Regions from separate parts of the Venatorbacter sp. C2-1 genome, predicted to be linked through region 1. Evidence: predicted binding sites of a transcription regulator. Region 1 holds the regulator's gene; each other region holds the start of a gene.
The links. Region 1 encodes sigma-54, which starts transcription at its own class of promoters, with help from an activator protein. Its sites were predicted from a motif close to TGGCACNNNNNTTGCTNT; they were not measured.

Region 1 (5,054 bases):
TGGCCTTCAGCATGGATATGTATGTTGGTGCCTTTGCTGGCGGCCAGCATCATCACCGCCATAATGCTCTTACCGTCGACCATGCGGTCGGGGTAACCGACTTTGATCTGGCAGGAATAAGCAGCGGCGGTGGAAACCAGCTTGGCGGCTGCGCGGGCGTGCAGGCCCAGCTTATTGATGATGGTGATTTCGGTGCTGGTCATCCGTATCAGTCCTGATGAATGTCGGCACTGCCCAGCTCGCGGTGGCGGACCTGAACATTGCTGTAATGATGACAGAATTCTGCCTTAAGTTGCTCTGCCAGGTAAACGGAGCGGTGCTGCCCGCCGGTGCAGCCGATGGCAATGGTCATATAGCTGCGGTTGGCATCGACAAAGGCAGGCAGCCAGCGCTGAATAAACCCGCTGATGTCCTGCTGCATTTGTCCGACCTGAGGCTCCCGGGCAAGGAAATCAATGATTGCCGGGTCGCGCCCGGTAAAGGCGCGCAGTGCCGGGTCCCAGTAAGGGTTGGGCAGGTTGCGGACATCGAATACATAATCGGCATCAATCGGGATGCCATGCTTGAAGCCGAAAGATTCAAACAGAATGGCGATGTCGGTGCTGGTTTTATCCGCCACCCGCAATTTAATCAGGCTGCGCAGCTCATGCACAGACATGCTGGTGGTATCCAGCGTCAGATCGGCAAGGTTGGCGATAGGCTCCAGCAGCAGGCGCTCTTTATCGATGGCTTCGGCCAGAGATGTGCTTTTACTGGTTAGTGGGTGCTTACGCCGGGTGGAGCTGAAGCGCTGCAGCAGCACTTCTTCGCTGGCGTCGAGATAGACGACATCCAGCTGGTATTCTTCGCTGGGTAGCTGGTGCAGTACATCGTGGATATTGTCGAAGGCATGGGGCAGGTTGCGGGCGTCAACACTGACGGCGACTTTGGCCAGTTTTTCTTCGCTTTCGGTCTGGCGGGCCAGCGCTGGCAACAAAGCGACCGGCAGGTTATCAATGCAGTAGAAGCCCAGATCTTCCAGTACGTGCAGAGCACTGGATTTTCCTGAGCCGGACCGGCCGCTGATCACCACTAAACGCATTGCTGTGCTCCTCCATTGCCCGTTGGGCTGATGTCAGCCCGGTTGTCCGCTCAGCGCCCGCTGATAAAACCGTTGCGCATCCGGCGCTTTGCGCAGTGCCTCGCGGTAGGCCGGCTCGCTGAAGTTGCGTGCCAGCATCGCCAGAACCTGCAGGTGCTGTTCAGTAGCTTCTTCGGGAACCAGCAGAGCAAACACCAGATCGACCGGCTTGCGGTCAATGGCGTCGTAATCCACCGGCTCCACCAGACGCAGCAGTACGCCCATCGCCTGGTCGCACTGCTTCAGCCGGCAGTGGGGAATGGCAATACCTTCGCCAATCCCGGTGCTGCCGAGGCGTTCACGGCTGAGTAATCGCTCGTAAATATCGTCGGCAGAGCTGTCGCTGAGTTGTTCTGCGATAAAACCTGCCAGGTACTCCAGTAATTTCTTTTTACTGGAAACCGGAGCATCTATCAGACTGCGTTCCGGTGTGAGGATATCCTCGATGCGAATGTCCATTAATCAGCCTTGTCCGTGTTGCCGCGCCACCAGTTTTTCTTTGTGTTTCAGTACCTGACGGTCGAGCTTGTCGGTCATCTGATCGATTGCAGCATACATATCATCGTGCTCAGCGCTGGCGTGCAGGTCGGCACCGCTGACGTGAATAGTCGCTTCAGCAATCATGCGCTCTTTAATAACGGTCAGGGTTACCTGGCCGTTGGTAATGTTGTCAAAGTGGCGTCCCAGCTTGGACATTTTTTCGTCTACGTACGCTTGCAGAGATTCGGTAACGTCAACGTGGTGACCGCTGATATTAATCTTCATGTCCAGACTCCTTGTTGCTGGCTTGTTGTTTTTTAAATCAATTGTTTACGTTCGTTCGAAGGCGGAATCATCATAGCCTCACGGTATTTGGCTACCGTGCGCCGTGCCACCTGAATGCCTTTTTCACCCAACACTGCGGCGATTTTGTTGTCGCTCAGCGGTTTGCGGGCATTTTCTTCAGCAATCAGTTTTTTAATCATGGCACGGATTGCGGTGGAGGAACATTCGCCGCCGCCATCGGTACTGACATGGCTGGAGAAAAAGTACTTCAGCTCGAAGATTCCGCGTGGCGTGTGCATGTATTTCTGGGTGGTTACCCGGGAAATGGTGGATTCATGCATACCAACGGCTTCGGCAATATCGTGCAGCACCAGCGGCTTCATTGCTTCTTCGCCCTGTTCGAAGAATTCAATCTGATATTCGACGATTTTGGTGGCTACTTTCAGCAGGGTTTCGTTGCGGCTTTGCAGACTTTTGATAAACCAGCGCGCTTCCTGCAGGTGGTCGCGCAAGAAGGCGTTGTCGGTGCTGTTATCGGAACGGCGTACCAGTGAGGCGTAATCGGCGTTAACGCGCAGCTTGGGGGCGATATCCGGATTCAGCTCAACCCGCCATTCGTCGCGGATATTGCGTACCAGCACATCGGGCACCACATATTCGGCCTGCTCGGCGCTGATGCCGGCACCTGGTTTGGGATTCAGTTCTTTAATCAGCCGCAGTACGGCTTTGAGGTCGTCTTCGCGCAATTTGGTTTTGCGCATCAGGGTCGGATAATCCTTGCTGCCGAGCAGTTCGATGTAATCGCGGATGACCATTTTGGCTTCGTTCAGCCAGGGCGTATCGGGTGGCAGTTGCTGCAGTTGCAGCAACAGGCATTCACGCAGGTCGCGGGCAAAAGCACCGGCCGGATCAAACTGCTGCAGGCGGTGGAGGACGGCCATGACTTCGTCTTCTTCGACGTCCAGAGCCGGGTCCATGCTTTCCAGAATGTCTTCGACGGTGGTGTGCAGATAGCCGTCGTCATCCACGCCGTCGATCAGCATCAGGGCGATCTCGCGGTCGGTATCTGACATCGGGGTCAAATTGAGTTGCCACAGCAGATGATCCTGCAGATCTTCGGTGCTGGCGTGGCGCGAGTCGTAATCGAAATCGTCGTCGATGGCGTTACTGCTGCTGCCGGAGGCAACGCTGGCGGTGGTCTGGTAAGTATCTTCCCACTGACTGTCGACCGGCAGGTCGTCGGGCAATTGCTCCTGCGACCACTGTTCATCCAGTTCCGGAGTGTCGTTGTGGCTGTCGTCCTGACTGCTGACTTCGTGGCTGCTGCTGGTGTCGTGATCGCTGTTGCGGGACAGATCGGGCAGGTCATCGTGCTCGTGTTCTTCTACTTCGAGCATCGGGTTGGAATCGAGGGCTTCCTGAATCTCCTGCTGCAGATCGAGGGTAGACAGCTGAAGCAGGCGGATGGCTTGTTGCAACTGAGGGGTCATGGTCAGGTGCTGACCCATCTTTAACTGAAGAGACGCTTTCATAAAAGTTCAGTAATCACTCAGTATCGGCATAGTCTGTGCATTATACGCCAAGCGGTAAACCTTGGAATCTTTTGTGCATCTTCCTTTGCTTTGGATCATCAGCCACTTCCCTGCAGCAGGGCTTGCCATCACAGGCGGAAATCCTCACCCAGGTACACTTTGCGTACCTGCTCGCTGGCCAATACCTGTTCAGCGGTGCCTTCGGCGATGATATGGCCACCCCCGACAATATAGGCTTTCTCACAGATAGCCAGAGTTTCCCTTACGTTGTGGTCCGTAATGAGTACGCCGATGCCACGTGCCTTGAGTTGTCGGATGATGTCCATGATGTCAGCTACAGAAATCGGGTCAACCCCGGCGAACGGCTCATCAAGCAGAATAAAGGACGGCTCAGCCGCCAGCGCGCGGGCAATCTCGACCCGGCGTCGTTCACCACCGGATAAGGCCATGCCCAGACTGCTGCGGATATGCTGAATATGAAACTCATTCAGCAGCTCTTCCAGTTTTTCCAGACGCTGTGCACGGTTGAGGTCTTTGCGGGTTTCGAGAATGGCGAGAATATTATCGGCCACACTTAATTTGCGGAAAATGGAGGCTTCCTGCGGCAGATAGCCAATGCCTTTCTGCGCCCGGCCGTGCATCGGCAGATGACTGATGTCTTCGTCGTCAATTTTGATGCGGCCTTTATCGGCCTGCACCAAATTCACAATCATGTAGAAACAGGTGGTCTTACCGGCCCCGTTGGGTCCCAGCAGGCCAACGATCTGACCGCTTTGCACAGACATGGATACATCTTTTACCACTTCCCGGCCGTTATAGCTTTTCGCCAGGTTTTCGGCTTTCAGGGTCTTCATGGCTGTTCCTGTACTGGCTTGCTGTTATCGGTGGCAGATTCTGCCGGAGCCTGTGGCTGAATTACGACTTTGATTCGTTGTTTTTCGCCATTACCACCAGTCTGGCCGGAGGTACTGGTGCCGCCGCTGGCGCTGACGGTTTCTTTGGTCATGTCATAGAGGATGCGCTCACCACTGAACAGGTTGCCGTCCTGCTGCAGTTGAGCATTGCCCTGAATGTTGACTTCACGTTGCCGGGCAAAGTAATCAATGCGCTGGCCGTGTGCTTTGGTCAGGGGTTTTCCCGGATTGATCTGTTGCTGATAGCGTGCCGGTTTTTTCGCTGTCCCTTCGGCAACGGCTTTTTCCAGTGTGCTATCGGTGCGGATAATCAGCAGGCGCTCCGATTCGATGCGCAGGGTTCCCTGGGTCAGAATCACATTGCCTTCATAAATAACAACGCCAGCCTTGCGGTCGAGCTCAGCGTGGTCAGAGAGAATGACCATTTCCTGCTGCCAGTCGTCGGGTAAGGCATAAGCAGAGGCTGCGCTGCACAGGACAAACAGGCCGGCCAGAAAACGATGATTATTGCGGAACATAGCGGCTATCCACCTGTGATTTGAATTCCATGCGCTGACGCGCGATATCCAGTGTCATACCGGTTGCATTGATATGTGTTTGCGGGCTTGTAATGGTTACCGGCTGATCAGTCTCGGCCAGTTGCTGGCGGCTGTGGTAGGTCAGGATACTGGTTTCGATCAGAATATCGTCCGCAGCGTCGGCCGGATCGAGCGGCCGGATTTC
Region 2 (5,054 bases), 530 kb from region 1:
GAAGTTCGTCCTGATGCCATCATGGCAACCGGTCGTTCCGACTACCCTAACCAGGTAAACAACGTACTGGGCTTCCCATTCATCTTCCGTGGTGCTCTGGACGTACGCGCCAAGCGCATCAACGAAGAGATGAAGCTGGCTGCAGCCAAAGCTCTGGCTGGTCTGGCGAAAGAACCTGTAACTCAGGAAGTTCTGGATGCTTACGGTCTGGAGTCTCTGGAGTTTGGTCGTGAGTACATCATTCCTAAAGCCGTTGATACCCGTCTGCTGGGTGCTGTATCGGCTGCGGTTGCTCAGGCTGCGGTTGATACCGGTGTGGCACGTAAGCCATTCCCGGCTAACTACCCGCTGAAAACTCTGGCTGATATCTGATTGATCAGACCATAGTAAAAAACCCGGCTATGCCGGGTTTTTTTATGCCTGTCGTTTACGCCAATGCCGCAGTGTCAGCGAATCAGGTAGTCAGCCAGCAGGCGCTCGTAGCTCTGCAGGATTTTATCCTGCTCGCCGCTGTCGATCAGAATATCCATGCCGATATCAAAGGCATCACGCAGTTGTTTGCTGTGGAAGGCGGCGTAGTAGTAGGTCGGGGTAAATAGATCGTGGTACTGGTACGGTTGCTGGTAGACCGGGTTGTTCGGATAGTTGCGACGTAACTGACTGAGGTAATAACGGAAGATCGTCTGCTCGAGAATGATCACATCAGTCTCGCCATTAAACAGTGCCTCAACCTGTTTCTGCTGTTCGGCCAGTTCCCTATAAGCCGGACTGCGTGCAGCTTCTGCGGCAAAATTATCGGGCAGCAGCTGACTGGCCAGGTTAAAAGCGGTGATGCTGTAATTGCCCAGACTGCTGACATCGGTCAGGGATACCTTACGACTGCTCAGGCTGATGGCAATGTTATGGAATACGATCAGTGGCTGGCGGGAAAATAACGCGTTCGGCGACGCGGTTACGCTGGTGATGCAGGCAATATCCAGTTCGCCTTTATTAAAAGCGATAACGTTATTGGTGTTGTTGTCATAGCGTACGTCGATGGTTTTATTCTGCGTTTGCAGTGCCCGGCGCAGGATATCGAGCACAATGCCGCGGTCATTCTGACGGATCACATAAGGTGGGATCGAATTACCACAACCAACGCGTACCGAATCGGCACTCTGTGCACTGGCACTGAGCGGTGTCAGCAAACCGAGGGTAAGTACAGGCAGGCAGTGGGCAAATAAACGCAGAAATAACGGCATACAACGGTGAATCCAGTCCGGCAACAGACTCAGCATAACCGGATTTATACGATTTGCACGTGGTGCCTGAGGATAAAACTGAAGGGAGGGGATGCCGGCTCTGGAGCAGAGCCGGCGGAACGGGCATCAGCCTTTTTTGGCGCGCTTACGTTCGTTTTCGGTCAGGAACTTCTTACGCAGACGGATGCTGGTTGGAGTTACTTCCACCAGTTCGTCGTCTTCGATAAATTCCAGAGCCTGTTCCAGCGTGTGTTTAACCGGCGGTGTCAGGTTGATGGCTTCATCGGTACCTGATGCACGCACGTTGGTCAGCTGCTTGGCTTTGGTAGGGTTAACCACCAGGTCGTTATCGCGGCTGTGCAGACCAACGATCATGCCTTCGTACACTTCCAGACCCGGAGCAACGAACAGACGACCACGTTCCTGCAGGGTAAACAGGGCATAGCCCAGAATCTTACCCGGAACCATGGACACCAGTACGCCGTTGTGACGGGTAGAGGTCAGGCCGGTCTGCACCGGACCGTAATGGTCGAAGATGTTGGTCAGGATGCCGGAACCGGAAGTCATGGTCATAAACAGACCACGGAAACCGATCAGGCCACGGGCTGGCATGATGAACTCAAGACGCACACGGCCTTTGCCATCCGGCACCATGTTGGTCATCTCGGCGCGACGGTTGCCCATCTCTTCCATGATGGAACCTTGGTGCTCTTCCTCGATGTCGATCACAACCTGCTCGTAAGGCTCCTGGATCTCACCGTCGATTTCTTTCTGCACAACTTCCGGCTTGGAGATACCCATCTCGAAGCCTTCGCGGCGCATGGTTTCAATCAGAACGGACAGGTGCAGTTCACCACGGCCGGATACTTTGAATTTTTCCGGAGTGTCGCCTGGCTCAACACGCAGAGCCACGTTGTGAATCAGTTCTTTTTCCAGACGGTCTTTGATATTACGGCTGGTTACGAACTTACCTTCACGGCCGGCAAACGGAGAATCGTTTACCTGGAAGGTCATGGATACGGTTGGCTCATCAACAGACAGCTGAGGTAAGGCTTCTACTTTAGAAGGATCACACAGAGTGTCGGAAATGCTCAGACCGTCGATACCGGAAATACAAACGATGTCACCGGCATTGGCTTCAGGGACAGCAACACGCTGCAGACCATGGAAACCTTTAACTTCCAGCACACGACCCTTACGGGTTTTGCCTTCGGCAGACACGATCTGTACATCGGTACCTGGCTTCAGTTTACCGCGGGCGATACGGCCAACACCGATAACGCCAACATAGCTGTCGTAATCCAGAGCGGAGATCTGCATCTGGAACGGGCCGTCAAGATCAACCGGTGGCGGGGTTACGTGGTCAACGATCATCTGGAACAGGGGTGACATGTCGTCAGCCATGTTGTCAGGATCCAGACCGGCGATACCGTTCAGGGCAGAGGCATATACAACAGGGAAGTCGAGCTGTTCTTCGGTTGCACCGAGACGGTCGAACAGGTCGAACATTTCGTCCATGACCCAGTCCGGACGCGCACCCGGGCGGTCGATTTTGTTGATCACCACGATCGGGCGCAGGCCACGTTCGAAGGCTTTCTGGGTAACGAAGCGGGTCTGTGGCATCGGACCGTCAACGGCGTCTACCAGCAGGCAGACGGAGTCAACCATCGACATAACCCGTTCCACTTCACCACCGAAGTCGGCGTGTCCTGGGGTGTCAACGATGTTGATGCGGTAGTCGTTCCATTTAATAGCGGTATTCTTCGCCAGAATGGTAATACCACGCTCTTTTTCCTGGTCGTTGGAGTCCATGACCCGCTCGCCGCCCTGATCTTTGCGGTCCAGGGTGCCGGACTGCTCGAGCAGTTTGTCGACCAGGGTAGTTTTGCCATGGTCAACGTGCGCGATGATGGCGATGTTTCTGAGGTTGTCGATCACAAGAATGGCCTTGGTGAAAGTTTGTACAAAAAATGAGGCGCGATTATACCTGAAACGGGTCGTCAGCGTGACATCAATTTCGCCACTGCAAGCATATTCTGCGGACATTTCTGCCGGCATTAATCAGGGGATAAATGAAAGCGCTGTTTTTGTGCCGAATCCCATGTACTGCGGTGTTCAAGTGAACCTATAATGTGCAGGCTTGTACTGGCTAGCGTATTCACCTCACGCCATCGCGCTAAAATGGTGCATTTGGTTCAGGTTGTGATTTATTTTGGTGCAGTGAGTGCCTGTTTGTTGTTTTGCAGCCCTGATTTCATGCGGGCTACGCCATAAGATAAAATGGCACACTACTTGCTCCAATACTGAGCATGGCAAGCCGGGGCTAAACCCCGTATCAAGTTGAACCAGCATCTGGAGACAGTGAGATGTCAGAGAACACTCTGAATTTAATCAAAGAAAACGATGTAAAGTGGGTTGATCTGCGCTTTACCGATTTCAAAGGCAAAGAACAGCACGTTACTATTCCTGCGCGTTATGTAGACGAAGATTTCTTCGAAACCGGACAGATGTTCGACGGTTCTTCTATTGCTGGCTGGAAAGGCATTAACGAATCCGACATGATCCTGCGTCCGGATGACAGCACCAGCTTCCTGGACCCATTCACCGAAGACGCCACTCTGGTTCTGCGTTGCGACATCATCGAGCCTGCCACTATGCAGGGCTACGACCGCGACCCACGTTCTGTTGCACTGCGCGCTGAAGAGTACCTGAAGTCTACTGGTCTGGGTGATACTGCATTCTTCGGTCCAGAGCCAGAATTCTTCATGTTTGACGATGTTCGCTGGGGCTCTGACATGTCCGGCAGCTTCTGCAAAATCAACTCTTCCGAAGCAGCCTGGAACACTGAGACTGTGATGGAAGGCGGCAACCTGGGTCACCGTCCACGCGTTAAAGGCGGTTACTTCCCGGTTCCTCCGGTAGACAGCCACCACGATATCCGTGCGGCCATGTGTAACACTCTGGAAGCTATCGGTCTGGACGTTGAAGTTCACCACCACGAAGTGGCGAACGCCGGTCAGAACGAAATCGGTGTTAAGTTCAACACTCTGGTTAAGAAAGCTGACGAAGTGCAGATGCTGAAATACGTTATCCATAACGTTGCAGCAGCTTACGGCAAAACCGCTACTTTCATGCCTAAGCCAATCTGTGGTGATAACGGTTCCGGTATGCACGTTCACATGTCTTACTGGAAAGACGGCGTAAACCAGTTCGCTGGTGATGGCTATGCCGGCCTGTCTGAAACTGCCCTGTTCTACATCGGCGGTATCATCAAGCACGCTAAGTCCCTGAACGCGTTCACCAACCCAGGTACTAACTCTTACAAGCGTCTGATCCCAGGCTTCGAAGCTCCGGTAATGCTGGCTTACTCTGCCCGTAACCGTTCTGCTTCTATCCGTATTCCTTACGTTGCGTCTCCAAAAGGCAAGCGTATCGAAGCGCGTTTCCCGGATCCGATTGCTAACCCATACTTGGCTTTCGCAGCTCTGCTGATGGCTGGTCTGGACGGCGTTAAGAACAAGATCCACCCTGGCGATGCAGCTGACAAAGATCTGTACGATCTGCCAGCTGAAGAAGCAGCCAAGATTCCACAGGTTTGTGGCTCTCTGCGTGAAGCTCTGGACAGCCTGAAAGCTGACCACGAGTACCTGACTGCAGGCGGCGTATTCAGCAAGGATATGATCGAAGCTTACATCGACCTGAAGATGGAAGAAGTTTACCGCGTCGAGCACACCACTCACCCGGTTGAATACGATATGTACTACAGCGTGTAATACGCTTTAGCCAGATCGTAAAAAGGGCTCTTCGGAGCCC
Region 3 (5,054 bases), 490 kb from region 1:
TTTTAACTGTGCGTCGTCAGGCTGGCGGGCCCAGGCACGTAATATCTGGGAATCGGCCAACTGCCGGGCAAGGGTAACTTCGCGGATGATTGGCTGCAGGGTGCGGGTTTTCTCCAGTTTTACCTGGGTTTCAAAGTGACGCAGCGCCCATTCCTGCATAATCCCCAAAGCAATCTGCTGGGTGAGCAGCCACAGGCCTGCACCGCTCAGCGCGATCAGAACGGTGGTCAGCAGCAAAAACCGGGGGCGAAGATTCATGTTATATCCTGATTCATTAATGCATAAAGGATAGGCGTTTACGGCCACATCGTGCGGTTAAGGATATAACTGGTTACAAATTTCCGGCAGACGGAAACAGCGTAACCCATGCCAGCGGCTAAAGTGATAGACAGACAACATTATGGGGATGCCGCTATTTCTCCGGATCAGAACAAGGTCCCGCTGCTGGGCCATGATGCCAGTGTTCTGCGCTCAAAGCGTTTGTTGCAGATCACCAGTCTGACGCTGATGGGGCTGCTGCTGGCGGCATTTGTGGCTACAGGGCATACGCAGCTGACAGTACTGGCTGGCTGTGCCGTGTTGGTGTTGGCCGGTTGGTTTGCTCATCAGCAGCAGCCTGGTATTGCCGCCAATATTCTTCTTTGGGCGCTGACGGCTATGCTGTCGGTGCTGGCCTGGCACTCCGGAGGCGTGCGCGATATGGCGGTGCTGGGTTATCCCGGCGTACTGATCTTTGCCGCCATTCTGGGCAATGTGCGGCTGTTTTCGGGGTTGTTGTTTTTTATTGTCAGCTATTGCTCGCTGATGGCCGGGCTGACGATTACTGGTTACTTTCATCCTTTTCTGCCGGAAGTCGAATTCAAACATCTGATTTTTACCGATGTGATCCTGCTTATTACCGGTTTCAGCGCTTACCTGTTATTACGTGATCAGCGCCGTCTGATGGATGGACTCAGGGAGGAAAATCAGCGGGTACGGAACAGCCAGAAGACCATTGCCCGGCTGGCCAGCCAGGATCAGCTGACCGGTTTATCTAACCGCCGCTTTGCTGAAGAATCTTATACCCGGTTATATCAGCAATGTTTGCGTGACGAGCATCCACTGGCGGTGCTTTTTCTGGATCTGGATAGTTTTAAACCGGTGAATGATTCACTTGGGCATGCCGCCGGCGATTTACTGCTGCAGCAGCTCGCCGGACGTTTGCAGGCACTCAGTCGTCCTGATGATGTGCTGTGCCGTTTTGGCGGTGATGAATTTCTGCTGATGGCGGCACTGGATGGCGATGACGATCAGCTGACCCGGCTGGCGCAAAGTATGACTGCAGCAGCAACAACCCCCTTTTTTATTATGCAGACCCAGATCGAAATCTCCGGATCGGTTGGGGTTGCTCTGGCTCCGGAGCACGGCACGGAATTCAATACCCTGTGTAAGTATGCGGATCTGGCGATGTATCAGGCCAAGCATGAAGGGCGCAATGTTTTCCGCATATACAATGATGATATGGGCCGCGCTAATATCGATAAATTCAATCTGATGACGCAAATCCGTCAGGCATTAAAAGACAAACAATTCCGCCTGTTTTATCAGCCCAAAATTGATATCAGCAATGGCCGGGTCTGTGGTGTTGAGGCGTTGATCCGTTGGCCGCAGGCGGATGGTTCTTACATTACACCGGATGAATTTATTCCGCTGGCCGAGAGCAGTGGTGTTATTGCGGATATCGGCCACTGGGTATTACAGGAAGCCTGCGCGGCCTGTACGCGCTGGCGCCGGGAGGGACATTACGGGGTGGGGGTTGCGGTTAATTTATCTTATGTGCAATTCCGTGATGGCTCACTGGAGCGCAATGTACAGCAAGTATTGCAGCAGTCCGGCTTGCCATCGTCGGCGCTGGAGCTGGAGTTAACCGAATCGATGTTAATCGGTGAAGGCGATGATATCAGCCGTCAGCTAAGTACGATTCATAGTATGGGAGTGTCTTTTGCCATCGATGATTTTGGCACCGGTTACTCCAACCTGGGTTACCTGCGCCGCTTTAATGCCTCGCGGCTGAAAATTGATAAATCCTTTATTACAGCTCTGAGTGTCTCACAACGGGATGAGCCTCTGGTGCGTGCCATTATCCAGATGGCCGCCAGTCTGGGGTTACAGTCGGTTGCCGAAGGGGTGGAAGACGAAGCAACGCTGAACCTGTTAAAACAACTGGGGTGTGATGAAGCTCAGGGTTATCTCTGGTCGCAGGCACTGCCCGAGCATGAACTAATAGAATGGCTGAACGCTCATAACAGCCATCAGGAGTTACCGCATTCATCGGAATTGTGACAGACTCAAAGCCTTTCAATAATCAGCGGGAGTCTGTGTGAAACGACGTACTTTGCTTAAAACAGCAGTTGCTGTTCCTCTGGTTCTGGCAGGTGGTGCCGCAGGCGTTAGTGCTGTTGCCCGGAGTAAGGAATATGATCTGTCAGGGTTACTGCAGGAATTGCAGGCACTTAATGGTCAGCGTTTACGCAGTGGTACGGCCTGGTCGGTGAGTGAGGTTTTTCAGCACTGCGCGCAAAGTATCCGCGGTTCAATGGATGGCTATCCTCAGCATTATTCTTCCCTGTTTAAACACACCGCCGGCAGTGCGGCGCTGGCGGTATTCCGTGCTGCGGGTTCCATGCGTCACAATCTGACCGAAGGTCTGCCGGGTATGGTGGCAGCCGATCCGGCGCTGGAACAGGAGGTGGCATTGCAGATGTTGCTGGTGGCTCTGCAGGATTTTATGGCTTACAGCGCAGAGCTGGCGCCCCATTTTGCGTATGGTGAACTGGATAAAACAGCCTATGCGGCTGCGCATGAACTGCATATCCGCAATCACCTGCAGCAGATATTTCCCGCCTGATTTTCTGCACCAGAATGTACGGGGCTTAATAATATGCCCCGTTCTGATGCACGATATTTTCTTTTTTGCGCTTAAACCGCGCGCATATTTTCTGAATTATTTCTGATTTTTTCAGCGGCTGATTACAGGAAGCCCGCCAATACCGTGGTTTTGACTCACATTACGCCGACATAGTAAAAACTGGCACGACTGTCGCTCTGTAGCTTGTATACAAGGTTGAACACACTGGTAGTGCTATGAGCGACATCACATCAGAAAAATCGGGAAAATCATTACTGGGCTGGAGTCTTGGTGACTGGAATCAGGCCTATCGTAACGGCGCTAATGCCAGCGAATTGCTCAATGCATTACGGGCAGAAGTGCATCAGCAGGAAAGCTGCAACGGCGTGTTAAAAGAAGGCAGCGTCTGGATTGAACTGGCCAGCGAGCAGCAACTGGGAGCGCAGTTAATTCAGTTGCAGCAATTACTGGATGCCGCCGATGGCGATATGCAGGCGCTGCCGTTATACGGCGTTCCTTTTGCGGTAAAAGACAATATCGACGTTGCCGGTTTTGCGACAACCGCAGCCTGTCCGGAGTTTGCTTATGAGCCACCGGCGGATGCCACGGTGGTGCGTTTGCTGCGTAATGCCGGTGCCATTGTATTGGGCAAAACCAACCTCGATCAGTTTGCCACCGGGCTGGTGGGCAGCCGTTCGCCCTATGGTGCGGTGGCTAATCCATTTAATGAAGACTACATCAGTGGTGGTTCCAGCTCAGGTTCTGCGGTTGCGGTTGCGCGCGGTTATGTGCCTTTTTCATTGGGTACCGACACGGCGGGCTCTGGTCGTATTCCGGCAGGCTTTAATCATATCGTCGGGTTGAAAGCCAGTAAGGGGGCGCTCAGTACTCAGGGTGTTGTACCGGCATGCCGCAGCCTGGATTGTGTTTCTGTTTTTGCGTTAAACACCCTCGATGCCGAGCGCATTTTTGCATTGGCCGCGCAATTTGATGCGCAGGATGCGTATTCCCGCCCAGTGGGCAACCCGCCATTAAAAACCATCCGCCGGCTGGCGGTACCAGCCGATATGCCATGGTTTGGTGATGACGTACAGCAGGCTGCATTCACAGCGGCTTTGGCAAAAGCTGAAAGCCTTGGCTTTGAATTAGTCACCACCGATTTTTCGCCGTTATCTGAACTGGCTGCGCTGCTCTATCAGGGCCCCTGGGTGGCGGAACGTTATGCTGCCGTGGGTGAATTTATCCGGCAGGATTTACCCGGCATTAATCCGGTGGTGAAAAGTATTATTGCCGGTGGTAACAGCGGAACAGCGGTTCAGGCCTTTAATGCCGAGTACAGGCGTATGGAACTGCTGCGGGAAATTCAGCAGTTATTTCAGAGCTTCGATGCACTGCTTGTTCCTACCGCACCCTGCTTTCCAACTCTTGCAGAGGTCGAAGCCGAGCCGGTTAAGGTCAACAGCCAACTGGGTACTTATACCAATTTTGTTAATCTGGCCGATTTATGTGCCATCGCTTTACCGGCCAATTTACGCAGCGATGGGCTGCCTTTCGGTATCACGGTTATTGCACCAGCCTTCAGTGAAAATGCATTACTGACTTTTGCTGCGCACTGGCAGGCGGCGCTGCGTTTACCACAGGCGCCGGTATTACTTGGCGCACGTGATGACGAATCGGTGGTGGTGGCGGTGGTCGGCGCCCATTTAACCGGTATGCCGCTGAATCATCAGCTGACCAGCCGTGATGCAATATTGCTGGAGCAAACGCTGAGTGCAAAAAAATATCAGCTTTATGCCCTGGCCAATACAGTGCCGCCAAAGCCAGGCCTGGTGCGCATTAATGATGCATTACTGAATAGTGGCTCTGAAACAGGGCATGAAATCATTGTCGAATTGTGGCGAATGGACGTTGCCGCTTTCGGCAGTTTTGTTGCGGAAATTCCACAGCCCCTGGGAATCGGCACGCTGGAGTTAGCCGATGGCCGCCTGGTAAAAGGCTTTATCTGTGAACCGGAAGCGGTGGCCAGTGCAACCCATATCAGCGGGTTTGCTGGCTGGCGTGCGTATATCGCTCATCTGAAATCCCAGAGCGGAAATTAAGCATGTATCCAACGGATACTGAAGAAAAAAAGCGCCCGCTGAATCTGGCCGAGCGGATTTATCAGCAA
Region 4 (5,054 bases), 1.2 Mb from region 1:
TTCCTGATCTGATTCTGCTCGATTTGTATATGCCCGGTATCAGTGGTCAGGAGCTGGCGGGGGTAATCCGCCAGCAGGATAATCTGATCAGCGTGCCTATTGTTTTCCTGTCCAACGAAATCAGCCCCAAAGTTCAGGTGCAGGCCATGTGTACCGGCGCCGATGTCTTTTTAAGCAAACCGGTGCAGCCGGTTGATCTGTTGTTTGCGGTAGAGTCGCGAATCCGCCGCGGCCGTATGGTACGTAATCTGGTGACCCGTGATTCGCTGACCGCGCTGCTGAACCGGCGTGAATCTATGCGCCGCCTGCAGGAAGAGGTGCTGCGCTGTCAGCGTTATGGCAATAAACTGTGCGTTGCTCTGCTCGATCTGGACCGTTTTAAGCGTATTAACGATACCTATGGCCATGCCGTCGGTGATCGTGTCATCAAACATTTTTCTTTGCAGTTAAAAAACAGCCTGCGTGACGGCGATATTATTGGCCGTATTGGTGGGGAAGAATTTATGGTGGTGCTGCCGGAAACGACGCTGGCGGTTGCCCGGCGGACTTTTGAACGGCTGGCCGAAGAACTGCGCGAGAACCCGTTCAGTGATTTTTCCTATACTTTTTCCGGCGGGCTGGTACGTTGCTTACCCGGCGTTATGGAAGATGCCCTGCTGGAGCAGGCGGACGTGGCATTATATGAAGCCAAAGCCGCTGGTCGTGATCAGGTTGTGTGTGTTGAGCAGCCGGCGGCATCCGGACACGGATAAAAAAGCCACACGCGGAATTCTCTGAATCCGGTGTGGCGAGTGCGCGAATCCGCTTCACAGAGTGAGCGTTTAACGGCCTGAGCATCGCAGGAATCCAATCTCAGCGCAGCCCCTTTCATTGCGTCTGTCTGCCAATCAAAACATTGTGCTTTCCTTATTCTGCCGTGTGCACTCATTTATTACCGATAGCCCTTCATAGGTGCCATTGCCTCTGCTTCGAATGGCTTGCTGCGATTCGTGTTGTCATCAGGCTTCAGGTGATCCCGGATACGTTTTTTATTGCCCTTAATCAGGGCGACCGGTTGTTTATCTGGTGTTTTCTGGTGCATTTCCCCGATTTAAAAATCAGCCTGGCGCCATAAACAGGCTGTTGATTGCTGAAAACAGGGCAAATTTATTCTTTGGCATTCATGTTGCTAAACCCCTTGTGATGTTTTTGCACTGCAACGGCGTGGTGTGAAAATAGAGCAACGATGCAAATACAGGAGAAATCAGATTATGACCCGATAGCGAGGCCATCCCATGAGCAAAAAGCGTATTATCGTCGTTGGCAACGGCATGGTTGGACACAACTTTATCAACACTCTTGCCACCTCCGAACATTCCTCCGAATTTGAACTCGTTACCTTCTCAGAAGAACCGCGTCTGGCTTATGACCGGGTACAGCTGAGCAAATACTTTTCCGGCTATACCGCCGCTGATCTGGCATTGACCACAGCAGATGATTATGAACGTCAGGGCGTGGTATTTACCCTGAACGATAAAGTCGTGGCCATTAACAGCCATGAAAAAACCATCACCACCGCCAGTGGCCGTAAAGAAGGTTACGACAAGCTGGTACTGGCAACCGGTTCTTACCCCTTTGTTCCGCCGATTCCGGGCAAAGACCAGGATCACTGTCTGGTTTACCGTACTATTGAAGATCTTGAAGCGATTTCTGCCTCGGCCGCCGTGAGTAAAACCGGTGTTGTTGTGGGAGGCGGACTGTTGGGTCTGGAAGCCGCAAATGCGTTAAAACAGGCCGGTCTGGAAACCCATGTCGTGGAATTTGCGCCGCGTTTAATGGCCGTACAGCTGGATGAAGGCGGCGGTAAATTACTGCGCCGTAAAATCGAAGATCTGGGCGTTACTGTTCATACCGAAAAAAATACCAAAGAAATTGTTGCCGGGCAGGAATGCCGCTATCGCATGAATTTTGCCGATGGCAGCTTTCTGGAAACCGATATGATTCTGTTTTCTGCCGGTATCCGTCCGCAGGATGAACTGGCGCGTCAGTTCGGACTGGATCTGGGTGAACGTGGCGGTATTGTTATTAACGATTACTGTCAGACATCCGATGACGATATTTATGCCATTGGTGAATGCGCACTGTGGGATAACAAAATTTTCGGTCTGGTTGCTCCCGGCTATCAGATGGCCAAAGTCAGTGCCGCACATATTGTCAGTTCGTTAATTACCCACGAAGAACCGGCACTGGCCTTTAAAGGTGCCGATATGAGCACCAAACTTAAATTGCTGGGCGTTGACGTTGCCTCCATCGGTGATGCACACGGACATACTGCCGGCAGTCAGAGTTATGTATTTAATGACGATATTGCCGAAGTCTATAAACGCCTGATTGTTTCTGCCGATGGTAAAAAATTGTTGGGTGCGGTGCTGGTAGGTGAGGCTGAGGCTTACGGTACGCTGTTGCAGTTAATGCTGAACGATATGGATATTCCCGGTAACCCGGCGGCACTGATTCTGCCAGCGGTGGATGGTGAAGCTTCCGTCGGACTGGGCGTTGCTGCCTTACCGGAAACGGCTCAGATCTGTTCCTGTTTTGATGTTACCAAAGGTGATCTGGCGGCAGCGGTGCAGGGCGGTTGTTGCACCATGGGGGATATTAAAGACGCGACCAAAGCCTCGACCGGCTGTGGTGGTTGTTCTGCGCTGGTGAAGCAAGTGATGGATGCTGAGCTGGTGGCTCTTGGTGTTGAGGTTAATAACAATCTGTGCGAACACTTTGCTTATACCCGTGCTGAGCTGGCGGATATTATCCGTGTTAAAGGTTACACCACCTTTGCTCAGGTATTGCAGGGGCATGGTAAAGGCCATGGCTGTGAAATCTGTAAGCCAACGGTCGGTTCTGTACTGGCCTCCTTCCATAACGAATACATTCTGAAAGACGAGCATATCGGTCTGCAGGATACCAACGATATTTTCCTCGGTAATATGCAGAAAGACGGTACTTACTCCATTGTGCCACGTATTGCCGGTGGTGAAATTACCCCGGATAAACTGATCGTGCTGGGTGAAATTGCCAAAGAATACGACCTGTATACCAAAATTACCGGTGGTCAGCGTATCGATTTATTCGGCGCACAATTACATGAACTGCCGCAGATCTGGGAGCGTCTGGTTGCTGCCGGATTTGAAACCGGCCATGCCTACGGTAAATCGCTGCGCACGGTGAAATCCTGTGTTGGCAGTACCTGGTGTCGCTACGGTGTGCTCGACAGTGTATCGATGGCGATTGCACTGGAGAACCGCTACAAAGGCCTGCGTGCACCACACAAAATTAAGTTCGCCGTATCCGGCTGTACCCGCGAATGTGCGGAGGCACAGAGCAAAGATATCGGTGTTATTGCCACCGAAAAAGGCTGGAACTTATATGTCTGTGGTAATGGCGGTATGCGTCCGCGTCATGCTGATTTATTTGCCACCGAACTGGACGATGAAACCCTGATTAAAACCATCGACCGCGTACTGATGTTTTATGTACGCACCGCCGACCGTCTGCAGCGCACGTCGGTATGGATGGAAAACCTTGAGGGCGGACTGGATTACCTGCGTGAGGTCGTGGTCGACGACAAACTGGGTATCTGCAGCGAACTGGAAGATGCCATGACCCGCGTTGTGAGTACTTACCAGTGTGAATGGAAAACAACACTGGAAAATCCGGAAAAACTCAAACGCTTCCAGCATTTTATTAATGCCGATGAAGATGACAGCAACCTGCTGTATGTGCGCGAACGTGGTCAGCGCCGTCCGGCAACTGCAACCGAGCGGATTGAACTGGTTAATCTCAGTACAGTACAGGGTTAAGGAGCAGATTATGACATTATTAAATTCAGTAAAAACCGGCCAAGAACAGGCCGTTGATCAATGGAGCAGCATTTGTCTGTTAGAGGATATCGCTCCGGATACCGGTGTGTGCGCGCTGTATCAGGGCGAGCAGGTTGCACTTTTCCGGATCGGTGACAGCGATCAGGTGTTTGCCATCAGTAATTACGATCCGCTGGGTGAGGCCAATGTGTTGTCACGCGGTATTGTCGGTTCTGTTGGTGAGCGGCTGGTGGTGGCATCACCCTTATATAAACAGCATTACGATCTGGCGACCGGCGAGTGTCTGGAAGACAGTGATCTGTTGCTGAAAACCTACCGGGTAAGAGTGGAGCAGCAGCAGGTTCTGCTGGGCTGAGGCTGCATAGGGCCTGTCGACACTAAGTAAATCCGGCCTGCTGAGAGCCAGTTTTTCTCAGAACAAGGAGAGAGGAGTGATATTAACGGGTTAAATGAATGACAAACGACGAAGCTAATGAGGAAAACTGGCCTCAGCCCGAAGGGTTATGGCTAAAAATCCCTCATTCTGCGTTGCTGTTCGCTCGCTTAACCCGTTAGGCCACACTCTCAGCGTCTTGCCTGAGAAATTTTTAGCCGATAACAGGTCTGTTTAATTAGTGTCGACAGGCCCTAGCTTCAATTATTGAAACGCTGCCCGGAAACCGGGCAGTGATATTAATTACCGGATGAATTATCTGATGACGGTCGAAAAATTTAATCTGTTTAATTTCAGCGGTAAGATGAAAGTACTTCATCTTAGCTGGATCGCATTTTTTATTACCTTTGTTGTGTGGTTTAACCATGCACCCATGCTGCAGGCGATTGCCGCCAGTCTGGGGCTGAGCGCTGCGGAAGTTAAAACACTGCTGATTCTTAACGTCGCGCTGACCATTCCTGCACGGGTTATTATTGGCATGCTGACGGATCGTTTTGGTCCGCGTATTGTGTATTCTCTGCTGCTGGCGCTGTGCTCTGTTCCCTGTTTTATGTTTGCCCTGGCCGATGATTTTACTCAGGCCGCGATTGCCCGCTTTCTGCTGGGCTTTATCGGTGCCGGTTTTGTGATTGGTATCCGTATGGTCAGTGAATGGTTTCCGGCTAACGAGCTGGGAACGGCTGAAGGGATTTACGGTGGTTGGGGTAACTTCGGCTCTGCGGCGGCGGCATTCACCTTGCCGGTTATTGCGCTGTTATTTG

Region 2: the regulator sigma-54 is predicted to act here: its motif matches at 3,523-3,540, upstream of glnA (glutamate--ammonia ligase).
Region 3: the regulator sigma-54 is predicted to act here: its motif matches at 3,069-3,086, upstream of atzF (allophanate hydrolase).
Region 4: the regulator sigma-54 is predicted to act here: its motif matches at 1,155-1,172, upstream of nirB (nitrite reductase large subunit NirB).

What each region holds. Positions count from the first base shown of each region.
Region 1 is NZ_CP094879.1:654,629-659,682, forward strand. It holds gene MT343_RS02870 (HPr family phosphocarrier protein) at 1-203, opposite strand, end outside; gene rapZ (RNase adapter RapZ) at 209-1,081, opposite strand; gene ptsN (PTS IIA-like nitrogen regulatory protein PtsN) at 1,115-1,579, opposite strand; gene hpf (ribosome hibernation-promoting factor, HPF/YfiA family) at 1,583-1,885, opposite strand; gene MT343_RS02890 (RNA polymerase factor sigma-54) at 1,918-3,417, opposite strand; gene lptB (LPS export ABC transporter ATP-binding protein) at 3,546-4,271, opposite strand; gene lptA (lipopolysaccharide transport periplasmic protein LptA) at 4,268-4,849, opposite strand; gene lptC (LPS export ABC transporter periplasmic protein LptC) at 4,836-5,054, opposite strand, start outside.
Region 2 is NZ_CP094879.1:122,358-127,411, forward strand. It holds gene MT343_RS00505 (malic enzyme-like NAD(P)-binding protein) at 1-372, shown strand, start outside; gene MT343_RS00510 (substrate-binding periplasmic protein) at 447-1,277, opposite strand; gene typA (translational GTPase TypA) at 1,368-3,179, opposite strand; gene glnA (glutamate--ammonia ligase) at 3,608-5,014, shown strand.
Region 3 is NZ_CP094879.1:166,062-171,115, forward strand. It holds gene MT343_RS00695 (GGDEF domain-containing protein) at 1-258, opposite strand, end outside; gene MT343_RS00700 (putative bifunctional diguanylate cyclase/phosphodiesterase) at 367-2,322, shown strand; gene MT343_RS00705 (DUF1569 domain-containing protein) at 2,360-2,887, shown strand; gene atzF (allophanate hydrolase) at 3,124-4,986, shown strand; gene MT343_RS00715 (GntR family transcriptional regulator) at 4,989-5,054, shown strand, end outside.
Region 4 is NZ_CP094879.1:1,887,312-1,892,365, forward strand. It holds gene MT343_RS08365 (diguanylate cyclase) at 1-752, shown strand, start outside; gene nirB (nitrite reductase large subunit NirB) at 1,275-3,839, shown strand; gene nirD (nitrite reductase small subunit NirD) at 3,850-4,215, shown strand; gene MT343_RS08380 (NarK family nitrate/nitrite MFS transporter) at 4,556-5,054, shown strand, end outside.